DNA from 2 places in the Piscibacillus sp. B03 genome. Region 1 is predicted to be linked to the other one. Evidence: a T-box and tRNA genes for the amino acid it is inferred to sense, from the RefSeq annotation. Region 1 holds a T-box; the other holds one or more tRNA genes.
The links. The T-box of region 1 lies ahead of pheS (phenylalanine--tRNA ligase subunit alpha). A T-box ahead of a tRNA ligase gene usually reads a tRNA of that ligase, here a tRNA-Phe.
Positions count from the first base shown of each region.

Region 2: it encodes a tRNA-Phe, which carries the amino acid that the T-box ahead of pheS (phenylalanine--tRNA ligase subunit alpha) is inferred to sense. The anticodon was not compared.

Region 1 is NZ_JBQQCO010000002.1:94,707-106,953, reverse strand. It holds gene ACTWQB_RS02175 (long-chain-fatty-acid--CoA ligase) at 1-391, opposite strand, end outside; gene ACTWQB_RS02170 (endonuclease MutS2) at 675-3,017, opposite strand; gene polX (DNA polymerase/3'-5' exonuclease PolX) at 3,019-4,734, opposite strand; gene ACTWQB_RS02160 (CvpA family protein) at 4,813-5,352, opposite strand; gene zapA (cell division protein ZapA) at 5,354-5,617, opposite strand; gene rnhC (ribonuclease HIII) at 5,752-6,675, shown strand; gene pheT (phenylalanine--tRNA ligase subunit beta) at 6,803-9,229, opposite strand; gene pheS (phenylalanine--tRNA ligase subunit alpha) at 9,248-10,282, opposite strand; T-box leader at 10,333-10,563, opposite strand; gene ACTWQB_RS02135 (TrmH family RNA methyltransferase) at 10,612-11,358, opposite strand; gene sspI (small acid-soluble spore protein SspI) at 11,457-11,669, shown strand; gene ACTWQB_RS02125 (M42 family metallopeptidase) at 11,937-12,247, opposite strand, start outside.
Region 2 is NZ_JBQQCO010000025.1:1,721-13,967, forward strand. It holds gene ACTWQB_RS14250 (adenylosuccinate synthase) at 1-1,252, shown strand, start outside; tRNA gene ACTWQB_RS14255 (tRNA-Asp) at 1,403-1,479, shown strand; tRNA gene ACTWQB_RS14260 (tRNA-Phe) at 1,661-1,736, shown strand; gene ACTWQB_RS14265 (peptidoglycan DD-metalloendopeptidase family protein) at 2,047-3,594, shown strand; gene yycF (response regulator YycF) at 3,946-4,653, shown strand; gene walK (cell wall metabolism sensor histidine kinase WalK) at 4,661-6,499, shown strand; gene ACTWQB_RS14280 (YycH family regulatory protein) at 6,496-7,857, shown strand; gene ACTWQB_RS14285 (two-component system regulatory protein YycI) at 7,859-8,767, shown strand; gene ACTWQB_RS14290 (MBL fold metallo-hydrolase) at 8,775-9,569, shown strand; gene ACTWQB_RS14295 (S1C family serine protease) at 9,596-10,798, shown strand; gene rlmH (23S rRNA (pseudouridine(1915)-N(3))-methyltransferase RlmH) at 11,103-11,582, shown strand; gene ACTWQB_RS14305 (type I restriction-modification system subunit M) at 11,647-12,247, shown strand, end outside.

The DNA.
Region 1 (12,247 bases):
CCAAACATACTAAGAATTTTGCTCCTGAGTCCTTTAACTGGTATTCAAGTTCTCTTTCTGTGTACAGTGGATTTGTCTGAACAACAATTGCACCACCAAGTAAAGCACCATAGTATGTGATCACGGATTGTGGTGTATTAGGTAGCATAATTGCTACTCTGTCACCCTTTTCAAGACCTAATCCTTGTAGATAACTTGCGAATTTCTTGGCAGAATCAAATACTTCTTGATATGTGATTTCTTTCCCCATAAAATGTACAGCACACTTATCAGGGAATTTCTCTGCCGCGTCTTGCAAAAAGTCCTGTAAAGGTCTATCGTCATACTCAATCGTTCTTGGTACTTCCTCAGGATAATGCTTATACCACGGTTTAGTTAAATCTACCCCCACTATTAACAGCCTCCTTTAATATATATTAATTAATATTATAAACAACATTTGGACAAAATTAAAACAATTATTCTAATTATCAGACAAAATCGACAAAAAAAGTAGTTCACAAGACCTATATAACATTACTTTGCGTCGTGAACTACTTTATTATTAGCTATATATTAGAAAAATGACCCCTACGATGACGAATAAGATCGCAACCACCATTAACACCTTAGCTAATGTTTCCATAATTTTATTAACCTCTCTTCATACATATGCATGTAAACACGCTGTTATACTACTTTAGTTCTAAAATTGTCACTCCACTGCCGCCCTCATTAGGGTGACCAAACCGTTTGTTCTTAACGGCTCTGTGTTCATCTGCGAATTGTTGAACAGCCTTCATTAATGCTCCTGTACCTTTACCATGAATAATTGACACCTGATGATAATTCGCTAATAATGCTTCATCAAGATATTTTTCTAACCTCTGAAGTGCATCTTCATAACGTTCGCCTCTAAGGTCTAGTTCAGGCTTTACATGATAAGCACTACCTTTAACAGATGCCATAGGCTTTGTTTTTAATGGATTAGGTCTTTTTATAAACTCAAGCTGTTTTGCCGGAACCTTCATTTTTAAAATACCAAGTTGCACTTCATATTCTTTATCACTAATCTGATCAACGATATGACCATTTTGATTAAATGATAAGACATGTACTTCATCACCTGGTTTGAAGTTTTGAACCTTTTTAACTTCTTTCTTTGGCTGGTGATCTTGATCTTTAAATTGTTCTTTCTGATCCGATAATCTTTTCTTAGCGTCAATAAGTTTGTGTTCTTTAATGTGAGCTTGATCTTTCATTTCACGAATTTCTTGTAACACTTGTTCTGCTTCTTTTTCTGCTTTATCAACAATTGTATTTGCTTTTTCTTTTGCCTTATCCATGTGTTTGTCTTTATGTTTCAAATATTGTTCGTATTCATGTTTTAGATCACTATACAGTTCAGAAGCTTCCTGTAATAATTGATCAGCTTCTTCATATCGATCTTCAGCTTGTCTCCTTGATTGGTCTAATGATGCAATCATATTCTCAACAGATCTAGAATCTTCACTCACCATTGATTTGGCTTTATCAATAATGGTGTCATTTAACCCTAAGCGTTTAGAAATATCAAATGCATTACTGCGACCAGGAACACCTAATAATAAACGATATGTTGGTTGTAACGTTTGTACATCAAATTCAACTGAAGCATTGATGACTTCATCACGATTATATCCATAAGCTTTTAATTCTGGGTAATGAGTTGTAGCTATAACACGAGACTTTCGCTCAACAACAAAATCTAATATCGCCATAGCCAACCCTGCACCTTCTTGTGGGTCTGTACCGGCACCTAACTCATCAAATAACACTAATGAATTATGATTAACATCTTCTAATATTTGTACGATGTTACTCATATGTGATGAAAAAGTACTTAAACTTTGCTCAATCGATTGCTCATCACCTATATCAGCAAAGACATGGTCAAATACAGCTAGTTCACATCCATCTAACGCAGGAACTTGCAAACCCGATTGTGCCATTAATGTGCAAAGACCAACCATCTTTAAAGTGACTGTTTTACCACCAGTATTTGGTCCTGTAATCACAATGGCTGTATAATCTTTCCCAATTTCAACATCATTGCTTACCACTTCATCGTCAGAAATTAAGGGGTGTCTAGCCTGACGCATATGAATAAACCCATCTTGATTCATCTTAGGCTTTACTGCTCTCAGTTGTCTAGATAGCTTACCTTTCGCAACGATAAAGTCAATTTTTTGTAAAAGATCAACATCGTATCTTAACTCTTCTACGTCAGCTTGAACATAACTTGATAATTCACGTAAAATCTTCTCAATCTCTTGTTCTTCTTCTAAACGTGCTTCTTGAAGTTTGTTGTTTAAATCAACCACTGCTTGTGGTTCGATAAATAGCGTTTGTCCAGAAGATGACTGATCATGAACGATTCCACCAAATGTAGAACGATATTCATGTTTAACAGGTAACACATATCGGTCATTACGAATCGTTACAATGGAGTCTGATAACATATTACTTTTGGATTTTGTAAAAGAATCTAATTGATCACGCACACGACTTTCATACGTTCTAATTTGATTACGAATAGTTCGAAGTTTACTGGAGGCACCATCCATAATATGACCATGGTCATCAATACAGTTCTTAATAGATCGTTCTAGTTGATTTAAAACGACCAGTTCTTCAATATAACTTTTAAATATCGGTAAAGTCTCTTCTTCTAAACTTTCAATAAAGGTCTTTAATTGCTTAACACCATACAAAGTACTAGCAATACTCATTAGTTCACTTGCTGTTAAGATACCACCAATAGTAGCACGTTTAATAGCTGGTCGAATGTCACTAATTCCGCCTAACGGTACATGACCTTTCAATCTTAAAATGGTTACAGCTTCATCCGTTTCTTCCTGCCAAGCTTTAACCTCTTCTAGTTCAGTGGAGGGAAACGTTTTAAGAGCTAATTCTTTACCTAAACTCGTGGCTGCGTGCCCCTCTAACCATTCTTTTATTTTATAAAATTCTAATTGATTAAGAATTTTTTCGTTCATTTTAATCACCTTTTTTCTTCTTTAAAAAACCTAACAAATCCTCTATACTCCAAGTATTCACAACTGTATCCTTAAGAATCAGCCCTTTGCGTGCCGCTTGTACTCCAATTTTCATATCATCGAGCATTCTAAAGTTGTGAGCATCTGTATTGATTGCGATTTTAGCACCTTGATCTTGAGCCACTTGTAACCACTCCCACGTTAAGTCTAAACGATTGGGATTAGCATTTAATTCAATAATTGTGTTCGTCTGAACTGCCTTATCAATAAACTCTTCTAAGTTTACTGGATATCCTTCTCTTTTGCCAATTAACCTGCCTGTTGGATGGGCAATCATATCAACATATGGCGATTCCAGCGCAGCTGTTAAGCGCGCCATAATCTTCTCTTCAGATTGATTAAAACTTGAATGAATAGACGCAATGACGAAATCTAATTCTCCTAGGAACGTTTCATCAAAATCTAACTCTCCATTTGGTAATATGTCCATTTCAACACCAGATAAAATGGTTAATTCAGAATGGACATCATTCCATTCTTTAATTTTCTGTTGCTGCTCCCTTAAACGCTTTTCATTTAACCCATTCGCAACGCGCAAAAACTTAGAGTGATCTGTAATAATAATGTGCTCGTACCCTTTTTCAATAGCCTTCTCAGCCATTTCATCTATTGATTGTGCTCCATCACTCCACGTCGTGTGCATGTGTAAATCACCGCGAATGTGATGTAAATCAACTAATTCAGGAAGCACCTCATATGAACACTCTTCTCCTGTTTCCCGTACTTCTGGCGGGAGATAAGGGAGGTCTAAGAAATTAAAGAACTCTTCCTCCGTTGTAAATGTATGGACTTCACCAGATTCAACGTCTTCAATTCCATACTCGCTTATTTTATAGCCTTTTTCTTTTGCGAGACGTCTCATTTCCACATTATGGTCTTTAGAACCTGTAAAATGATGTAATGTCGTTATGAAATGCTCAGGTTCAATTAATCTAAAATCAACAGAAAGATTCCATTCACCATCTACCAGTACCGTTACTTTCGTCAAACCTTTTGAAACAACTTCAAACACATTTGGTAGTTGGACAAGTTGTTCTGCAACTTCTTCTGGGTGTTCAGTAGCTATGATAAAATCAAGGTCTTTAACGGTTTCTTGCAAGCGACGTAATGAACCAGCTATTGAGAAATCTAATACATGTTTAACTTGTCTAAGCTGGGCTTCGACTTCTTCTTTTATTGGTATAACATACGAGACTGGTAAACGTTCTGGTCGTGAGCCTGCATCATCTAAAGCCTTTAAGATTTTTTCTACAGACTTTTTGCCGAACCCGCTCATAGATTCAACTTCACCATTTTCACACGCTTTTCTAAGAGTGGCTTCATCAATCACTCCTAGTTCTTGATATAGTCTAGAAAGTTTTTTACCACCTAGCCCTTGAATCTTTAGTAAAGGGATTAATCCTTTTGGCACCTCTTCTGCTAACTCATTTAGAGTATTCGTTTCACCATGTTCTATATATTCTTCGATAATTGCTTTAGTACCTTTTCCAATCCCTGATAATGCACCAAAGTCATCAATTTCATTTAACGATCGATCATTTCTTTCTAAAGCTTGTGCAGCCTTTCGATAAGCAGATATTTTAAATGCATTCTCACCTTTTAGTTCTAAATATGTTGCAATGGTCTCTAAATGTTTAATCACTTGTTTTTTATCCATGAATAAACCACCTTTACAGAATGTAATAACTACATACAAAAGAGAGGTTGACTCAGTTGTTGAGTAACCTCTCAAAGTTTAATTTAAAGTTGTAAACCATTTATCCTTTAATTGTTCTGAAATAACAGGCGTCTTCTCTATTATAAATGTAGCCAGGGTAGAGTCATTAATTAAATCTTGCACCGTATCCATTGGCACTAGAGATGCAAAGAAAAGAATGACAAATAAGATCACATACATCTCTATCAATCCAAAAATTGCTCCTAGCAAATTGTTGATACTATTTAACACTGGTAAATGAGCAACAAAATCTAGTAAATTAGCTACAATCTGCATAATAATTTTTATAACAATAAAAATAACAAAGAATGCAATAGCATTGTAAAACGCATGTTCTAAATCTACAGAATTAGACAAATCTCCCCAAAACGAATCTTCACTAAGTTGTGGATATGGAATCCAAAGCTCTAAGTGTTCAGCTAAGTCTCTGAAATACAAGATCGCTATGACGAAAGCTACTATAAATCCTGTCAGGTGTAATATTTGTAGTATAAAACCACGTTTTAAACCGATTAAAAATCCTAATATTAGTAGTATAAAGAGTATTAAACTAACCATTTTATCGTCTATTCTTCTTCCTTTCTTTCTGCACTAGTGCATTGTATTCGTCTTTTAATTTTAAGTAATCACTCATAGTATTTAGAGCAGTTAGTACAGCGAGCTGTGATGTATCTAAAGAAGGCTTAGCATAGCGAAATTCTTCCATCTTTTGGTCAACTAAGCTTGCTACCATTTTTATATGTTCAGTAGACTCTTCACCAACAACGGTGAATTTACGGTTATTTATTTCGACTGTGATTCTGTTTTTACTTGACTCTGACATCACGAGTCCTCCTCAAATACATTTCTAAACCATATAGTAACACGTTTTAATAGAATTGGGAAAGTAGATATTTTGGATTCATAGTTTTTAACAGCATGATATAATAATTATAGTATAAAAAAAGGAGCCTAATTATGGGACAATCTGTCATAAAACTTAAACCTGATGAAATGAAAAAATTAGTTAACTATTACTCACCCTATCGTGAGTCCAATAAACCACCGTACTCAATATTAGCTGCCACGATGAATGGTTGCAAAATAACTGCATACGAATCTGGTAAAGTTATGTTCCAAGGTCCTCAACACACTGAAGAAGCTAATAAATGGGATACTAGCACCGCATCAAACTCCAGCTCTAAATCGACAAAAACAGATGAACAGTTACCGAGTTTTCTTAAGAAGGATCACATTGGGTCGGACGAAGCAGGAACGGGCGATTATTTTGGGCCAATTACGGTCGCTGCAGTGTATGCCACTGAAAAACAACAAGCATTATTACGGGAATTAGGGGTCAAAGATTCAAAAACGATGAAGGACCCAACAATAAAGTCTATTGTTAAAGACGTCCTTAAAACCGATATCGTTTATAGTTCATTAACTTTAAGTAATGAAAAATATAACAAACTACAACGTAGCGGCTGGACTCAAGGTCGTATGAAAGCTTGGATGCATCACCATGCGATTAAGAATGTGTTAATTAAGATGGACAATACCATTAAACCAAGCGGTATTTTGGTGGACCAATTTTGTAAACCTGAAATCTTTTACAATCATGTTAAAGCAACAGGTGAGACATCACATTCAGAGCTAACATTTATGACTAAGGCAGAAAGCTATTCAACCTCCGTTGCAGCAGCTTCAATGATTGCAAGGTATCGTTTTATATACGAAATCAATCGATTATCGAAGGACATAGGTTTCGACTTACAAAAAGGCGCTTCTAAAATTGTCGATCAGCAAATTAAAAAGATCATCAGTATGAAGGGTCACGATTATTTAGACAAAGTGGCAAAAGTACATTTTGCCAATACAAAGAAGGCACAGGGAAAAGCTTAAGTTGCCATTACAGACATTCTGGAGAGCCTTATTCGACGAAACCTCGCCTTAATATGGTGAGAACTTAGCGATACAAGAAGTAAAAAAGCCGATGTTAGGTATTATAACCTAACATCGGCTATTTCAATTATCCTCTTAATACAGCACTGTATTCTTTTTCAAGATGTTTAACAATTGTGTGTCTTGCTTCCTCTATTTCTTCATCTTTCAATGTGCGTTCGTCATTTTGGAATAACAGGTTGAATGCAATGGATTTCTTACCTTCTTCCATATGCTCACCTTGATAAACATCAAATACACGTACTGACTCTAAATGAGGTTGACCCTGTTCTAAAATCGCTTTTTCTAATTGTTTTGCAGGTAAATCACGGTCTACCACAAATGCTAAATCTTGTGCAGTTGCAGGGTACTTCGAAATCATACGGTATGACTCATTATTCGTAACAGCATCTAAAACTTGATCTAAGTTTAGATCAAATACATAAGTCTCTTGTAAGTCATATTCTTTCTGCACTAAAGGATGCAGCTGGCCAACGTAACCAATCACGTCATTTTTCAACTTCATAACAGCTGTACGGCCAGGATGTAATCTGTCTAAATCAGCCTTTTCAAACACAACTTCTTCGTCTAATAAATGATCAAATAACCCCTCTAAAATCCCTTTAACGGTAAAGAAATCAACAGGTTTCTTCTCTCCTTGCCATGGATGGTTTTCCCATAGACCTGTTACGGCTGCAGCAACTCGAACATTTTCTGATGGTTGTTCATCTTTTTGTTCTTGCAAGTAAATTGAACCAATTTCATATAAAGCAACATTGTACTGATTGCGTGCGACATTATGTTGAACACTAGATAATAGTTCAGGTATAGCACTTAACCGCAGGTGGCTGTGCAAGTCTGTCATAGGCAATGCTAATCCAACTGGTTCATAGTTTTGCTCTTTAATCTCAGGACTAACGAATTGATTTGACCATTCTTGTTTTGTTAAGGAGTAAGTTAAGGATTCATTTAATCCAGCTTTTTGTAAATAGTGATTAACTTCTCTATGAAGCTTCTGGCGTTTGGTTAAACCTCCTTGATTCATGACACCTACAGGTAATGTATATGGAATTCGGTCGTAACCATACATACGCGCTATTTCTTCCACCATATCTTCTTTTATAGCAATATCTTGCCTGCGAGCTGGTGCTTTTACTGTAAATGTTTCACCATTTAATTCATAGTCGAAACGTAAACGCTCAATGATATTCTTCATTTCATCAACTGTAATCTCAGTTCCAATTTTTTGATTAATTTCTCTAGCGTTAAACGTTACTGATGTTGGTGTCCATTCAGTTGATCCAGCCTCAACCATTTCACCAAGTACTTTTCCACCAGCAATACCTACTAATAATTCAGCTGCTCTTGCTGCTGCCTCTTTTACTCTTGTAATATCGATACCTTTCTCAAAGCGCGCGCTAGCTTCACTACGAAGCCCGTGGTCTTTAGAACCTTGACGTACGACACCAGGGTTGAAGTAAGCCGCTTCAAGTAAAATTGTTGTCGTATCATTTTGAACTTCCGATTCTTCTCCACCCATCACACCAGCAATGGCATGTGCTTCTTTTCCATTCGTAATGACTAAATGTTGAGGTGTTAGAACACGTTCTTCTCCATCTAATGTTTTAATCGTTTCACCTTCATGCGCCATACGGGTTACAACTTCTTTTGAATCAAAACGGTCATAATCGAATGCGTGTAATGGCTGACCATACTCGATTAAAACATAGTTCGTCACGTCAACTACATTATTGATAGGACGAATCCCTGCACTGATTAATCGATTTTGTAACCACTGAGGTGATGATTGAACCTTAAGATCTTTAATAACCCATGCACCATAATAAGGGTTAGCCTCTTGATCTTGAATTTTTACTGAGATATAGTCACTTGAAGGTTCTTGAGCAATTAGAACATCTGGTTCAGGTAACTTAATCTCTTTTTCATAAATAGCCGCTACTTCATAAGCGACTCCGATCATGCTTAAACAATCAGAACGATTAGCCGTAAGCTCAATTTCAATAATTTCATCATCAAGGTTTAATAAAGGGCAAGCTGGTTCTCCAACTGTCACCTCTTGATGAATCACATATATACCATCTTTATATTCTTCAGGAACGTTTTTCTCATCATAACCTAATTCTTGTAATGAGCAGATCATCCCTTCCGATGCTTCTCCACGTAGTTTTGCTTTTTTAATTTTCAAGCCACCCGGAAGACGAGCACCTGGTTTTGCAACAATAACGTGTTGGCCTTCAGCTACATTCGGAGCTCCACATACAATTTGTGCTAACTCACCTTCTCCAACATCTACTTGGCATAAATTTAATTTATCCGCATTCGGATGTTGCACACATTCTTTGACATAACCTACAACAATCTTGTCATCATTTAAAATAGGGCCTCTAACCTCTTCAACTTCAAGACCACTCTTTGTCATGTCTTCTGCTAAATCATTTGTATGAATTCCGTCTAAATCAACGTATTGTTCTAACCATTTCCTTGATACTAACATCGTTTATTCACTCCTCCCTTATACACCGTGGAATTGCTTTAAGAATCGAATGTCGTTTGTGTAGAAATGACGAATGTCTTCAACACCGTATTTCAACATCGCAATTCGCTCTGGACCCATTCCAAAAGCAAATCCTGAATATTTCTTCGAATCGAAACCTGCCATTTCAAGGACGTTCGGGTGAACCATTCCTGCACCTAGAATTTCAATCCAGCCCGATCCTTTACAAACCGAACAACCATCGCCATTACAAATTTTACAAGAGATATCCATCTCAACTGATGGTTCAGTAAACGGGAAGAAACTTGGACGTAAACGAATCGCACGGTCTTCACCAAACATGTGCTTTGCAAATGTGTTTAATGTCCCTTTTAAATCACTCATACGGATATTCTCATCTACATATAGCCCTTCAATTTGTGTAAATTGGTGTGAGTGTGTTGCGTCATCTGTGTCACGACGGTAAACCTTACCCGGGCAAATGATTTTTACAGGCCCTTTACCTTCATGTTTTCTTAACGTACGAGCCTGAACTGGTGAGGTTTGCGTACGCATTAATAATTCTTCCGTAATGAAAAAGGTGTCTTGCATATCACGAGCTGGGTGATTTTTTGGTAAGTTTAACGACTCAAAGTTGTAAAAATCTGTTTCAACTTCTGGTCCTTCTGCAACCGCATATCCCATGCTTGTGAAGAGATCTTCAATATTTCGGATGACTTTTCTTAATAAATGGGGTCCACCTTCTTGCACCGGACGACCAGGTAACGTCACATCAATCGATTCTTCTTTAAGTTGTTGTTCTAAAGCAGCTTGCTCTAACTTCGCTTGCTTGCTTTCTAATGCCTCTGTAATTTCATCGCGAACTTCATTTGCTAATTGACCAATAACAGGGCGTTCTTCTTTAGAGAGTTTACCCATGCCTTTTAGCACTTCTGTAATCTGACCTTTTTTTCCTAAAAAGTAGACTCTAACATCTTGAAGCTTCTTCTCATCTACAGCTGATTGAATTTGTTCCAACGCTTCTGCTTTAATTTCTTTTAAACGTTCTTTCACCCTTGATCCTCCTCAAAAAATTTTACAAAATAAAAAACTCCTCCCTATAACAAAGGGACGAGTTTGATTCCGTGTTACCACCCTAATTGATTACATGCTTCGTAATCCACTTCATTTCGATAACGGACGAACTGCCGGGAAACCTTTACGCTCTAACGGTCCAAGTTCCAGCTCCTGAGTGAAATTCGGCTTTTCAATTGATAGAGTACTTTCAGTCTGAGGTACTCTTCCCTGTTAATCAATAAACAAAAAAGCTTACTTGTCTCATTCACAGCTTTTAAACATTCAATTGTATCTAAAATGTATTATAGATAATATTTCAAATTTTATCAAGTCAGAAGTGTAAAGTGATATAGCACTATACTAGTTGCTACACCCACGTTTAATGATTCGCTGTTTTCATTAATCGGAATATAAATCGTTTCTGTTACTTGATCCAGAATATCTTGATTAACTCCATTTCCTTCATTCCCTACTATAACAGCAAAATCATTTGTTTTAATGCTATTCAATGGCTTCGCGTTTTGTTCTAAGGCAGTTCCATATACAGGGATATCTTTTTGGTTAAGCTCTTCAATCCAATGAAATAAATTACCACGTACGACGGGAATATGGAATATCGCACCTTGTGTCGCTCTAACCACTTTATCATGAAACAGGTCGACTGTACCTTTTCCTAAAATCACGGCATCTATATTAAATGCTAGAGCGCTTCTAATAATTGTTCCCACATTACCAGGGTCCTGAACCGCATCTAATAATAAAACTTTTCGAAACGCTTCTTTTGGGAGCTCCTCTTTTTGATGAACAACTGCCATGATCCCTTGTGGTGTTTCGGTTTGTGATAAGTCTTTAAACACATCATCGCTGACCAACGTCACGTTATTCTGACTCCACGAAATTGGTATTTCTTCATTTTCAGTAACAATAATGTTTTCAATCATCCAGTTGCTCTTTATAGCCTCTTCAACTAAATGCCAACCTTCAACTAGAAATTGACCATGATCGTCACGATATTTCTTTTTATGTAATTTTTTCCATTCTTTAATGTTTTTATTCTGTTTTGATTCAATCATGACAGTTCTCCTAATTTGTTTTTGATACCATCATACATAGTTTAGTATGAAATGGTCAAACTACACGTAAAATGTATAATTAAAAAGAGGTGACCATATTGGATTTAAATTTAAGAAAAGCCATTAAAAGTAATATTGCTGGAAATAATGAAGAAGAATTAGAAGCAACCATTTTAGACGCAATTAAAAGTGGAGAAGAGAAAATGCTCCCGGGTCTAGGTGTGCTATTCGAGATGATTTGGCAAAGTGCAAATGAAGATGAAAAAGATCAAATGCTAACGATTTTAGAACAAGAGGCACAAAAACTTTAATACCTATTATGTAACGCACCAATCACATCCGGTTGGTGCTATTTATATCATGAGGTTATTTCCCTTAACGCGGATCGATATATATTCGGGAAAAGGGACCGATAAATTCCGAAAAGGGACCGATAAATTCCGAAAAGGGACCGATAAATTCCGAAAAGGGACCGATAAATTCCGAAAAGGGACCGATAAATTCCGAAAAGGGACCGATAAATTCCGAAAAGGGACCGATAAAAAAGCTGTCCAATTTGTTTGGACAGCTTTTTCACTTTAGTTAAAAGTTAGGTTTTCAACTGTTTCACGATCTAATTTTTTAATGACGTGAACAAGTAGATTAACTGTATTCTCAAAATCATCACGATGTAGCATAGCTGCATGTGAATGAATGTAACGAGTCGGTACTGTAATAGATAATGATGGAACACCGTCACCAGTTAAGTGAATCTTACCTGAGTCAGTTCCACCACCAGGCATAGACTCGTATTGGAATGGAATATTATGCTCTTCTGCTGTATCGATGACTAAGTCGCGGACGCCTTTATGTGAAACCATTGATGCATCGTAAAGAACAATTTGAGGCC
Region 2 (12,247 bases), on a different contig from region 1:
TGAAGGTAAAGGTAAAATTACAGACTTCCTCGCTAAACAAGCAAATGTTGTAGCTCGCTATCAAGGTGGAGACAACGCTGGACATACCATCCAGTTTAAAAATAAAACATATAAATTACACCTAATCCCATCTGGCATCTTTAATTCTAATAAAGTATGCATCTTAGGGAATGGAATGGTGATCAATCCTAAAAAACTTCTTGAAGAAATGAACTATGTTAAAAAAAGCGGTATGACAGTTGATCAGCTGAAGATTAGTAGCAGAGCCCATGTGATTATGCCTTACCATATGGAGTTAGACCGATTACAAGAAGAAGCAAAAGGAAAAGACAAGCAAATCGGGACAACGAAAAAAGGCATTGGCCCAGCTTACTCAGATAAAATCAATCGAATCGGAATTAGAATGGCAGATTTACTAGAACCAGACACATTAGAGGACAAAATTAAACAACAAGTTGAAGAGAAAAACGTTTGGTTTGAGAAGGTCTATAATAAAAAACCTATTGATGTGGCTTCAATCTTAGATGAGTATCTAGGATATGGTGAGCTGTTAAAGGCTCACATAGTAGAAACATCCTTGGAGCTTGAACAAGCTATGGACAGTGGTCACCACGTTTTATTTGAAGGCGCACAAGGTGTTATGTTGGATATTGACCAAGGAACTTATCCATATGTAACATCGTCGAATACGTCTGCAGCAGGCGTTGCGACAGGAAGTGGCGTTGGCCCAAATAAAGTTAATAAAGTAGTAGGCGTATCAAAAGCATACACAACTCGTGTAGGGGATGGACCATTTCCAACAGAACTACACGATGAAATAGGTGAACAAATCAGACGTGTTGGACATGAATATGGGACAACAACAGGAAGAGCAAGACGTGTCGGCTGGTTTGATACAGTAGTTGTCAATCATGCAAAAAGAGTAAGTGGATTAACAGATTTATCACTAAACTGTCTAGATGTTCTAAGTGGTTTAGATAAAATTAAAATTTGTGTTGGTTATGAACTAGATGGAGAAGTAGTTCAATACTACCCAGCTAGCTCGAAGGAGTTAAAAGCCTGTAAACCCGTGTATGAAGAGTTACCAGGTTGGACAGAGGATATTACTCAAGTTCGTAGCTTTGAAAAGTTACCTGAACAAGCACAAAATTATATTAAACGCATTGAAGAATTAATCGGGGTCAACATTTCGATCTTTTCAGTTGGACCTGACCGCGAACAAACTATTGTATTGAACGAAATATATGAGTAAGGTTAAGTATGGACAAGAATTCAACAAAAGTTGGTTCTTGTCCATTAATAGTTTGAATTGTTAAACTTTAATATTTTAGAAAGAAAAATACTGAATAAGCTTGTCAAAATGTTTTATCCTGTGGTAATATTAACGCTGTCCTCATCAATTGGTCCGGTAGTTCAGTTGGTTAGAATGCCTGCCTGTCACGCAGGAGGTCGCGGGTTCGAGTCCCGTCCGGACCGCCATTACATATTGAATAACATTGCATGGCTCGGTAGCTCAGTCGGTAGAGCAAGACCGTAAACATCACTGAAAAGCTTCTTTGTAGGTTTTGCGAGGAGCGTAGGCTTCGCCGAAGGTACTTGCAACGCGACGAGCACAATCTTAGTCAAAACTTGACTAAATGACAAATTAATAACATAGCATGGCTCGGTAGCTCAGTCGGTAGAGCAACGGACTGAAAATCCGTGTGTCGGCGGTTCGATTCCGTCCCGAGCCACCATTTTAACACAGTAAACCTGTGTTTTTTCTTTTATTAGACAAGTTAGTACAAAAAGTTTACAGTAAAATTTCACTGAATGTTAAAGTTCAGAATTTTCTGTTATATATATTGTACTTTTACACTAATAGAGTAATAAGAATCAAGATAATTTCTAAATTTTTCTAGATTCTATACAAGTTGTTTACAAAATGTAAACAAAGGTTTAATTATATAATTTAGTTATGGTAGATTATATATGTGTATACGAGAAGTTTGTATAATTACTTAATTTATAAATAAATACATAGTTCGTATTGTGGAGGAAAATGTCGTGAAAAAGCTGATTGGGAGAGTTAAAAGTGGCCTTCAAAAGTTTAAAAACTTGTCGATGGTCAAAAAAACATTAATAGTAACATGTTTAGGCTCAGGTGTAGCCATAGGGTCAGTGTATGCTGATTCGATTGATTCTAGTTTTCTAGAAGTCTACCATGTATATGTTGATGATCAACATGTTGGAACAGTTAAAGATAAAGAAGATATTGAAAGTTTCATAGATAGTCAATTAAATACAGCTCAAAAGGAATATGAAGGAGTTAAGTTAATTCCGGAGCAAAATATTAACTATGTTAGTGAGGTTGTATTTACTTCCTCAGATGAAACCGAACAAGTTCAAAGACATTTGGAAGATGTCTTAACGTTTAACGCTGCTGCAATTAAACTACAAATGAAAGATGAAGTTATAGGATATGTTAATGACCTGGGCGATGCTAATGAAGCAATCAATAATGTAGTAAATAAATATCTACCAGATGAATTGGATCAAGAAATTGAATTTCTAAAAATGGAAGACGATCAAATTGTTTCACCAATCTTGAATCACCTTCCGAAAGATGAAGCTACTAAATCTAACGAAGAAGAAAATGATGAAAATAAAGAACAGGATTCTAAACTAGTGTTAGATGATGGTACAGTTGTATTAGATATCGGCTTAACAGAGAATCTTAAAGTCTTTGAAGAAGGAATTAATCCTAATCAATTACTATCAGTTGAACAATTACAGAAAATGCTTGAACGTGGTACTAAGGGAGAAGCGATACATACCATTCAAGAAAATGAAGTGTTAGGTCAAGTTGCTTCAAAGTATGATTTGTCAGTTGAACAGTTAATAGATATGAATCCTGAACTAAGTGAAGATTCTGTAGTCCAAGTAGGACAGAAAGTTAAAGTTGAATCTGATAAACCTTTTATAAATGTAAGCTATACAGTTGAAAAAACGGAAACAGAGTCGATTGATTTCAAGACTGTAACAGAAAATACTGACTCACTATATAAAGGTCAGACAAAAATTGATCAAAAAGGTGAAAAAGGTGAAAAGAAAATCACCTATCGTGTCACAACTAAAAACAATGAAGTAATTGAAAAAGAGAAAATTGATGAAGAAGTGGTAAAGGAACCTAAGGAAGAAGTTGTCTTGAAAGGTACTAAAGAAGTTCCTTCAAGAGGTTCAGGACAGTTTGCTAAACCAACTGTTGGAGGTTTTATCACTAGCCATATGGGACAGCGTTGGGGGAGCTACCACAAAGGAATAGATATTTCTGGTGTAAGTGACCGTACAATTAAAGCAGCTGACAACGGTACCGTAACGTTTGCTGGTTATGACGGTGCTTATGGCTATAAAGTTACAATTAACCATAACAATGGTTTGAAAACAGTATATGCGCATTTAGCAAGCATAAGTGTTAACAATGGTCAAACAGTTCAACGTGGTCAAAAGATCGGAGTAATGGGTTCAACTGGAAGATCTACAGGTGTTCACTTACACTTCGAAGTCATCAAAAACGGATCTCACGTAAACCCAACTGGATACGTGAATTATTAATAAATAACCTCTAGCCTAGGCTAGAGGTTTTATCAAAAGATAAGAAGTATAAAATTTTACTTTAGCTTTGATCAATAATGTCGTGTAGTATTGTCTAGCGCAATGCGCCCAATCACTGGGTGACTTCCCGTCTAAACCTACGATAAGTCAACATTGACTCGCTACGCTTGTCGTGTTTCCTTTATCTCAGTTTAGTCGGTCCAGTCACTGCGTGGTTAAACGGGCGCTTGCGCTTTTCTTAATATATAGCGTAATCTTACTTTAATATGACATGGTAAGACATTTGAATTAAATTGTTGTAAAATAATCATTATAGGTTATTAACTTATGAAGAGGTAGGTGCATACCAGTATGAGTTATAAAGTACTAGTAGTAGATGATGAGGAACCAATTGCAGATATTTTAAAATATAACTTAGAAAATGAAGGTTATGAAGTTGTGGTGGCTTACAATGGACAAGAAGCTATTGAGCTAACCAAGTCAGAAGAACCAGATATCGTTCTGTTAGATATCATGCTTCCTGAAAAAGATGGTATGGAAGTCTGTCGTGAAATTCGAAAAGACTTTCAAATGCCAATTATTATGTTAACAGCTAAAGATTCTGAGATAGATAAAGTACTTGGTTTAGAATTAGGTGCTGATGATTACGTTACAAAACCATTCAGTAATCGTGAAGTCATTGCAAGAGTTAAAGCAAACCTTAGACGTATGTCAGCAAGTGACCAAAATCAAAATTCATCTTCAACGCCAAACATTAAAGTAGGTGCTCTAGAGATTAACCGTGAGAATTATTCAGTTACACGTAATGGTGAGCCTGTTGACTTAACTCACCGTGAGTTTGAGTTACTTTTATATTTGGCCAAGCATCTTGAGCAAGTTATGACAAGAGAACATCTATTAGAAACCGTTTGGGGCTATGACTATTACGGTGATGTAAGAACAGTAGATGTAACGATTCGCCGTTTAAGAGAAAAGATCGAAGAGAACCCAAGTAATCCAAACTGGATTGTGACTAGAAGAGGTGTTGGGTACTACATGAGGAACCCTGAACAGGAGTAGATCGTTTATGAGGGCATTTTGGGGATTTTTTAAATCCATACAACTTAAAATGATCGTTGTCTATATACTTCTGATTTTAATTACAATCCAAGTTATTGGAACTTACTTTGCCCAACAATTAGAAACAGAGTTAAAAGAAAATTTCACAGAGTCAATTAATGATCGTGTGGAATTATTAACTTACAATCTGAGTCAAGTTATACAAGTAGAAGACCGAACCGAAGATATGCCTTCTTTAGAAAGTGATGTAGAAACCATCATTAATGACTATGCTTCAGAGGATATTAACGAGATAGAGGTCATTGATGAAAACAATCGTGTAATTGGGACTACCAATCCGTTTGAGCAAATCAACATAGGGAAGCGTAATACTGAATCGCGTATTCAAAGAGCGTTATCTGGTAACATAGAAGAAACCATTATGTATAACCAAGATAACGGGCACCGTACATTAGTTATTTCATCACCAATCTATCGAGATGAGAGTTCGGGTGAAATTGCTGGTGCCATTAAAGTTGAAGCTTCAATGGAAGGCATTTATTCACAGATGAATGAAATTATTCGTATTTTTGCGAATGGAACGATGCTTGCGGTCACTGTCTCTGCTTTATTAGGTGTCTTAGTCGCTAGGACAATTACTAAACCGATTTCTGAAATGCGTAAACAAGCTAAAGTGATGGGACAAGGTGATTATTCTAAGAAGGTTAATGTGTATGGAACAGATGAAATCGGCCAATTAGCAATCACGTTCAATGAGTTAAATGATAAGATAAAGGCAGCGCAGGCTTCAACCGAAGGAGAGCGGCGTAAATTAAGTCTAGTCCTCACCAATATGACTGATGGCGTAATTGCAACAAATGAGTATGGTGAGGTTATCTTAATGAACCTTCCAGCTGAGAAATTGCTTAATATGACGCAAGAAAGTATACAGGGTAAATCTTTAATCGATTTACTTGGTATAGAAGAAGATGTCTCAGATGTTAATGAGTTAAAAGATATGAAAAGTACGATATTGGATTTATCAGAAGGCGATCAACTGTTATTAGTTCGTGCAAATTTCTCTGAAGTCCAAGATGAGAATGATGAAATGAGCGGTATTATTACCGTTATTAGTGATGTAACTGAACAAGAGAAGATCGAACGAGAAAGAAGAGACTTTGTTGCGAATGTATCTCATGAACTTAGAACACCTTTAACAACGATGAGAAGTTATTTAGAGGCATTAACTGATGGTGAAACTTGGAAGAATGAGAATATTGCTCCAAAGTTCTTATCTGTCACACAAAAAGAAACTGAACGTATGATCCGTCTGGTAAATGACTTATTACAATTGTCTAAAATGGATAATAAAGACTATCAATTGCACAAAGAGCGTGTTAATTATATAGATTTTATCCATCATGTCGTAGATCGTTTTGAGTTGAACTTGAAAGAAGATATAACGATATCAAGAGAAATACCGAAACGAGATTATAGAGTTTGGATTGATAAAGATAAAATTATACAAGTACTCGATAATATTATTTCCAATGCAATAAAATATTCACCACAGGGTGGAGAGATTGTTGTAAAAGTTGTTGAAGAAAAGCATCAATTATTAACTAAAATCTCAGATGAAGGTGTTGGAATCCCAGAAGAGAAGCTAGATAGAATTTTTGACCGTTTCTATCGTGCTGATAAGGCGAGGTCGAGACAACTTGGTGGTACAGGTCTAGGACTTGCAATTGCAAAAGATTTGATAGAGGCGCATGATGGAGAGGTATGGGCAGAAAGTAAAGTGAATGAAGGAACAACCATTACGTTTAGGTTACCTCTCATGCAGAAGAAGAGGGGGCAACGTAAATGATCGAACATATAAAATCAGTCATTTTATTTCTACTAGTTGCATCTAGTCTTCTATTAACTTATGCCTTATGGACATATCAGCCTGATTTTGAGCCAATTGAACAGACTGATTACATTGATGAGTCCAAGTTAGATGGTGAAGAACGAACGGTAAGAGAGGTCATCTCACCTAATCAAATTATTTTTCATGATTACCAGGTTCATAAACAATTAATTGATAAACAACAAGAACGCGAATTATATGAAGAAATCCTGACTTGGCAATTCACTTCAGAACTACATCTGGAGGAAAGTCATGACGTATTAGGTTCATATTTTCAACTAACTGGGTTTGAACAGTTTCAAAGTCTAGAAATTCTTTATCCAGTAGATGTGCCTATGAATTTAATCAATCAGCTCTTTGCAGTTAACCTCGAACAAACAAACTGGGGTGACTTAACCTTTAATAGACTATTTCTTCACGTTCAAGAACAAACAAATGACGTAAGGGTAGTTTTTGCATCAGACAATGAAGAACAAAATAGCGTATTAGTTGGTGAGATTCAATCTACTAGCGTTTTTGATAGGCTAAAAGATGTCATTAACCGTCAAGAAGGAATCGTGCAATTAAATAGTTATGACTTTGGTAGTGGCGTACCAATCTATTTACCTATTCAAGAGATTCCTGTCACAAGCCATGCGTTATTAACAGATAATATTGATCCAATTTTAATGCGTAATGCATTATTTAGAGACCCATCAGTGGTCAGAACGACATCATCTAATCCGTTAAATGAAAGCATTCACTATACTGATGGTACACGAGCGTTAAAGACGTATAGTGTGTTTAATGATCAAGATGAACGGATGGAGTTCATAAACCCATTATCTTCAGAAACTGAACCGTCAGAAACAATGGATATGATTCGTCGTAGTTTAAGTTTAACCAATGACCATTTAGGTTGGACCAATGATTTCATTCTAGATGATATTCAAGAAAGACCGTTAAGTTCAGTATTATATCGGATGTATTTTAACAACTATCCGATTTATGATGAAATGAACTATACTGTAATGGAACAAGTGTGGGGGAATAATGAACTTAATAAGTTAAAACGTCCGTTATTCAAAATTAATAATATTACTTATGAGAGAACTACGTTACCTTCAGGAGATGCTGTCTACGAAACATTACAGAATGTCAATAACATTTCATTAAGTTCAATTGAACAAGTGCGAGTTGGTTATACATTAACGACAAGACCAAACTCAACGTCGAATGTACTATCACTAGAGCCAGAATGGTATATTAAATTATCTAACTCATGGCTGCCACTAAGTGCTTATAGCGATCAGCTTATGAACCAAGGGGTTGAATAGTTTGCAATGGGGCCAAATTAAAACTATATTCATCATAAGCTTCTTGGTGTTAAATTTATTTTTAGTCCAAGAGTTTTTAGAAAAAATCGAAACAAGCAATTATGACCCACTAGAAAAACAATCACCAGTTGAGGAACAGTTATCAGAGTATGGAATTACGTATGATTTACCTGAAAAAGGTCAAAAGGAATCGTATGTATCAGCTCCAAGATATACGTTAACTGAAGAAGATTTGCTCGCAATTGAAGAGGCATCTGATAATCAACAGATTGGGTTAACCTCCAGTCAAAATGAAGTACTTCCATTAGAAGATGTACTTGATGGTGAACCATCTATTTTTAACATGGAAGTCATTGCAAGTGAATTTATTGAACCATTGTCCTTAGATTTAGAAAATGATTTAAATGAATCAATAGAATCCATCAAATCACAGGTATTCAAAGGCGATTCATACGTTTTTTGGGATTATTATGAAGATGAACAAGTTCTGTTATTTTTCCAAAGACAGAATGAAAAGACGGTTTATTTTAATGAATCAGCAACATTAATTGTGTTGTTAAATGAAGAAGGAGACGCCATCCAGTATAGACAAACGATGCTAGACGAACTTGAGGACCGTCCTGATGAACAGACTGTAACGGACCCCATCAATGCAGTTTTTAGCGTTTGGACAAACACCGTCATTCCTTCAGACAGCCATGTAACACTAGACTTGGGTTACCAAACATTGGTGCCACTAGATGATGGAGTACAAGTATTTGTCCCGACATGGGATGTTATCGTAAATGAAGAGGATCATTTCTTTGTCAATGCCATGGAAGGTCAATTCGTATCACATGATGAAGAAAAGTTCGTCACAGAGAGAAAAGAAGCTTTAAAGAGAGAAATACAAGATTTAATATCGGAGTGAGACAAACATGACACTGCAATTTAGTGTTCTAGCATCAGGGAGTACGGGGAACGCCTTCTATATAGGAACAAACAAAACCAAATTATTAGTCGATGCGGGGTTAAGTGGTAAGAAAGTAGAGCAATTACTAACTGACGTTGAAATTAACCCTCATGAACTAGACGGAATTTTAGTTACCCATGAACATAGTGATCATATTAAAGGTGTCGGGATTGTCGCACGACGCTTTAACTTACCGATTTATGCCAATGAGAAAACGTGGAGTGCCATGGAGCCTCATATAGGAAAACTAAGCTCCGAACAGAAATTTCAATTTGATATGGAGTGCGTAAAAACTTTTGGTGATATCGATGTGGAGAGCTTCGGTGTTTCTCATGACGCGATCGATCCAATGTTTTATGTTTTTCATCATGAAGGTAAGAAAGTTTCCGTATTAACAGATACAGGTTATGTATCTGAACGTATGAAAAAAACAGTAGAAAACTCAAACGCAATTTTGTTTGAATCAAACCATGATGTCGGGATGTTGCAAATGGGTGGATATCCTTGGAACATTAAGCGTAGAATATTAAGTGACAAAGGACATGTTTCAAACGAGGATGCGGCCATAGCCATGCTAGATGTCATTGGAGATCAGACAAAGCATATTTATTTAGGGCACTTAAGCCAAGATAATAACATGATAGACCTTGCAAGAATGAGCGTCGAGCAAATCCTTAAGAAACATGATGTTGGAGTTGGCGAACAACTGACATTAGAAGATACGAGTCCAACTAAACCAACGCCTATGTGTTACATTTAATTACTAGATATAGTGAGGTGTCATTCATGGGTTATTACGATGATCATATGAGAAGTGACAAACAAAAACGGAGCTGGCTCATGCCTACTATCATCGGAGCTCTATTAGGTGCAGTTCTTATTTTATTATCATTACCGATTTTAGTACAAGCTAACTTATTACCTTATGAACTAAGCGAGGAAACACAAGAATCAACCCAGTCAACTCCTTCTGGTGATGGAGAGAATAAACAAATTAATGTTGAACTAAATTCACAAATCACAGAAGTGGTTGAAAACGTTTCAAACACAGTTGTTGGTGTAGTAAATATTAAACAACAAAGTATCTTTGGACAATCAGAATCGCAGCAAGGTGGTGTAGGTTCAGGGGTTGTTTATAAACAGGCCGGTGATTCCGCTTATATCGTAACTAACTTCCACGTTATTCAAGGTGCTGACTCTGTAGAAGTCGTGTTTTCGGATGAAGAACAAGTAGAAGCGGAAGTTATCGGTGGCGATGTATATACCGACTTAGCCGTACTAAAGATCGATGCTCAACATATTGATCAAGTCATTGAATTAGGTAGCTCAGATAATCTAAAAGTTGGAGAACCAGTTTTAGCCATTGGGAACCCACTTGGCCTTCAATTTGCGGGGTCTGTAACGCAAGGAATTATTAGTGGTAAAGATCGACTCATCCCACAAGACTTTAATGGTGATGGAAATATCGACTGGCAATCAGAAGTTATCCAAACTGATGCAGCCATTAATCCAGGTAACTCAGGGGGAGCGTTAGTAAACATGGACGGCCAATTAATTGGGATTAACTCTATGAAGTATGCCTCAACTGAGTTAGAAGGATTAGGATTTGCTATTCCAATTGACATTGCTCGTCCACTGATTGAAGACTTAGAAGAAGATGGCTCGGTTACTCGTGCCTATATGGGTGTAGAAATCTTCTCGTTGTCAGATGTACCACAGTATCACTGGCAGAACACATTAAATTTACCAAATGATGTAGAACATGGTGTAATTGTCGACGGTGTTGAACGAATGTCACCAGCCGATCAAGCAGGATTAGAACAGTATGATGTCATCGTTAAGATGGGTGATACAGAAATCAGGAACGTTCTTGAGTTAAGACAATATCTATTCACTGAAGTTGGTCCTGGTGATGAAGTTACAGTATCGTTTTATAGAGACGGTGAACTTCAAGAAACAACAATCACACTCGTTGCACAAAGTAACTAAACATGAAACTCCGCTCGGGATTCTGAGCGGAGTTTTTTAGTAGTGAGTAAGTTATGCACAGAATTAAGCTAGTTATGCACAAATTGTGAGTAAATATTTAAATAAAAAGCATATATTGTGTCAAGAAAAATTATATTTACTAAATACGAGGCGAACATATGTTGATATGTTGATAAACTTGTGGATAAGTGGCGTTTTTGTAGATAAGTTACAAGTTATTAACGTATAATAGCGAAATACACACAACAATTGTGGATATTTTTGATAAAATTGTGGATGGAAGTGGTTGAAGGAGGAACTACATATGGATATCAAGATTATTTCAGTCGGAAAACTTAAAGAAAAATATTTAAAACAAGGAATTGAAGAGTATCTTAAGCGGCTAAAACCCTATGCAAAGGTCAAAATAGAAGAAGTACCAGATGAACACGCGCCCGAGAGTTTGAGCGATGCAGATAAAGAAGACATGAAAAACAAAGAAGGGCAGAAGATTCTCAACAAATTATCCACAGATACGTATGTGATTACCTTAGAAATAGAAGGCAAGATGTTAACATCCGAAGCCTTTGCAAAGAAGTTGGACGAGCTTGCGACGTATGGCAAAAGTAAGATCGCGTTTGTGATAGGTGGTTCGTTAGGGTTAAGTGATGATGTGAAAAGCAGAAGTGATTTCGCGATTTCGTTTAGCAAAATGACTTATCCACACCAGTTGATGAGGCTGGTGTTGTTGGAGCAGGTGTATAGGGGGTTTAAGATTAATCGGGGTGAACCGTATCATAAATAGAGGCGAATACCTGGTTTTCTGTTAAAATAGTTGTTAGGTTGATTGATTTAGGAGGAGAATAGCAATGAACAATTTTAATGATAAAGTCAATTTTATATGGTCAATAGCTGAAATCTTAAGAGGACCTTATAAAAAAGAAGATTATGGTAAAGTGGTTTTGCCCATGGCAGTCTTAAGACGCTTTGACTGTGTGTTAGAAGAAACTAAGGAAGATGTATTATCTCGATATGAGCAATATAAACATCTTCCTGAAGAGTCACGTGACGAGATTTTAAATCGAACATCGAAACAGAAGTTTAATAATGTTAGTAAATATGATTTTCAAAAACTATTAAGTGATTCAGACAACATTGCTGATAATTTACGAGATTACATAAATGGCTTTTCGCAAACGGCAAGAGACATTATCGACTATTTTAACTTTGATACACAAATCGAAAAAATGGACCGAAATGACTTGCTATATCTTGTCGTCAAACGGTTCAGTGAGATTGATTTACATCCTGAAACAGTATCAAATATAGAAATGGGTTATATTTTCGAAGAACTGATTAGACGCTTCAACGAACACGCTGAAGCTGGGGACCACTACACGCCAAGAGAAGTTATACGGCTAATGTGCCATCTGTTGTTCCTTAACGATGATGAGGTGTTCACAACCGAAG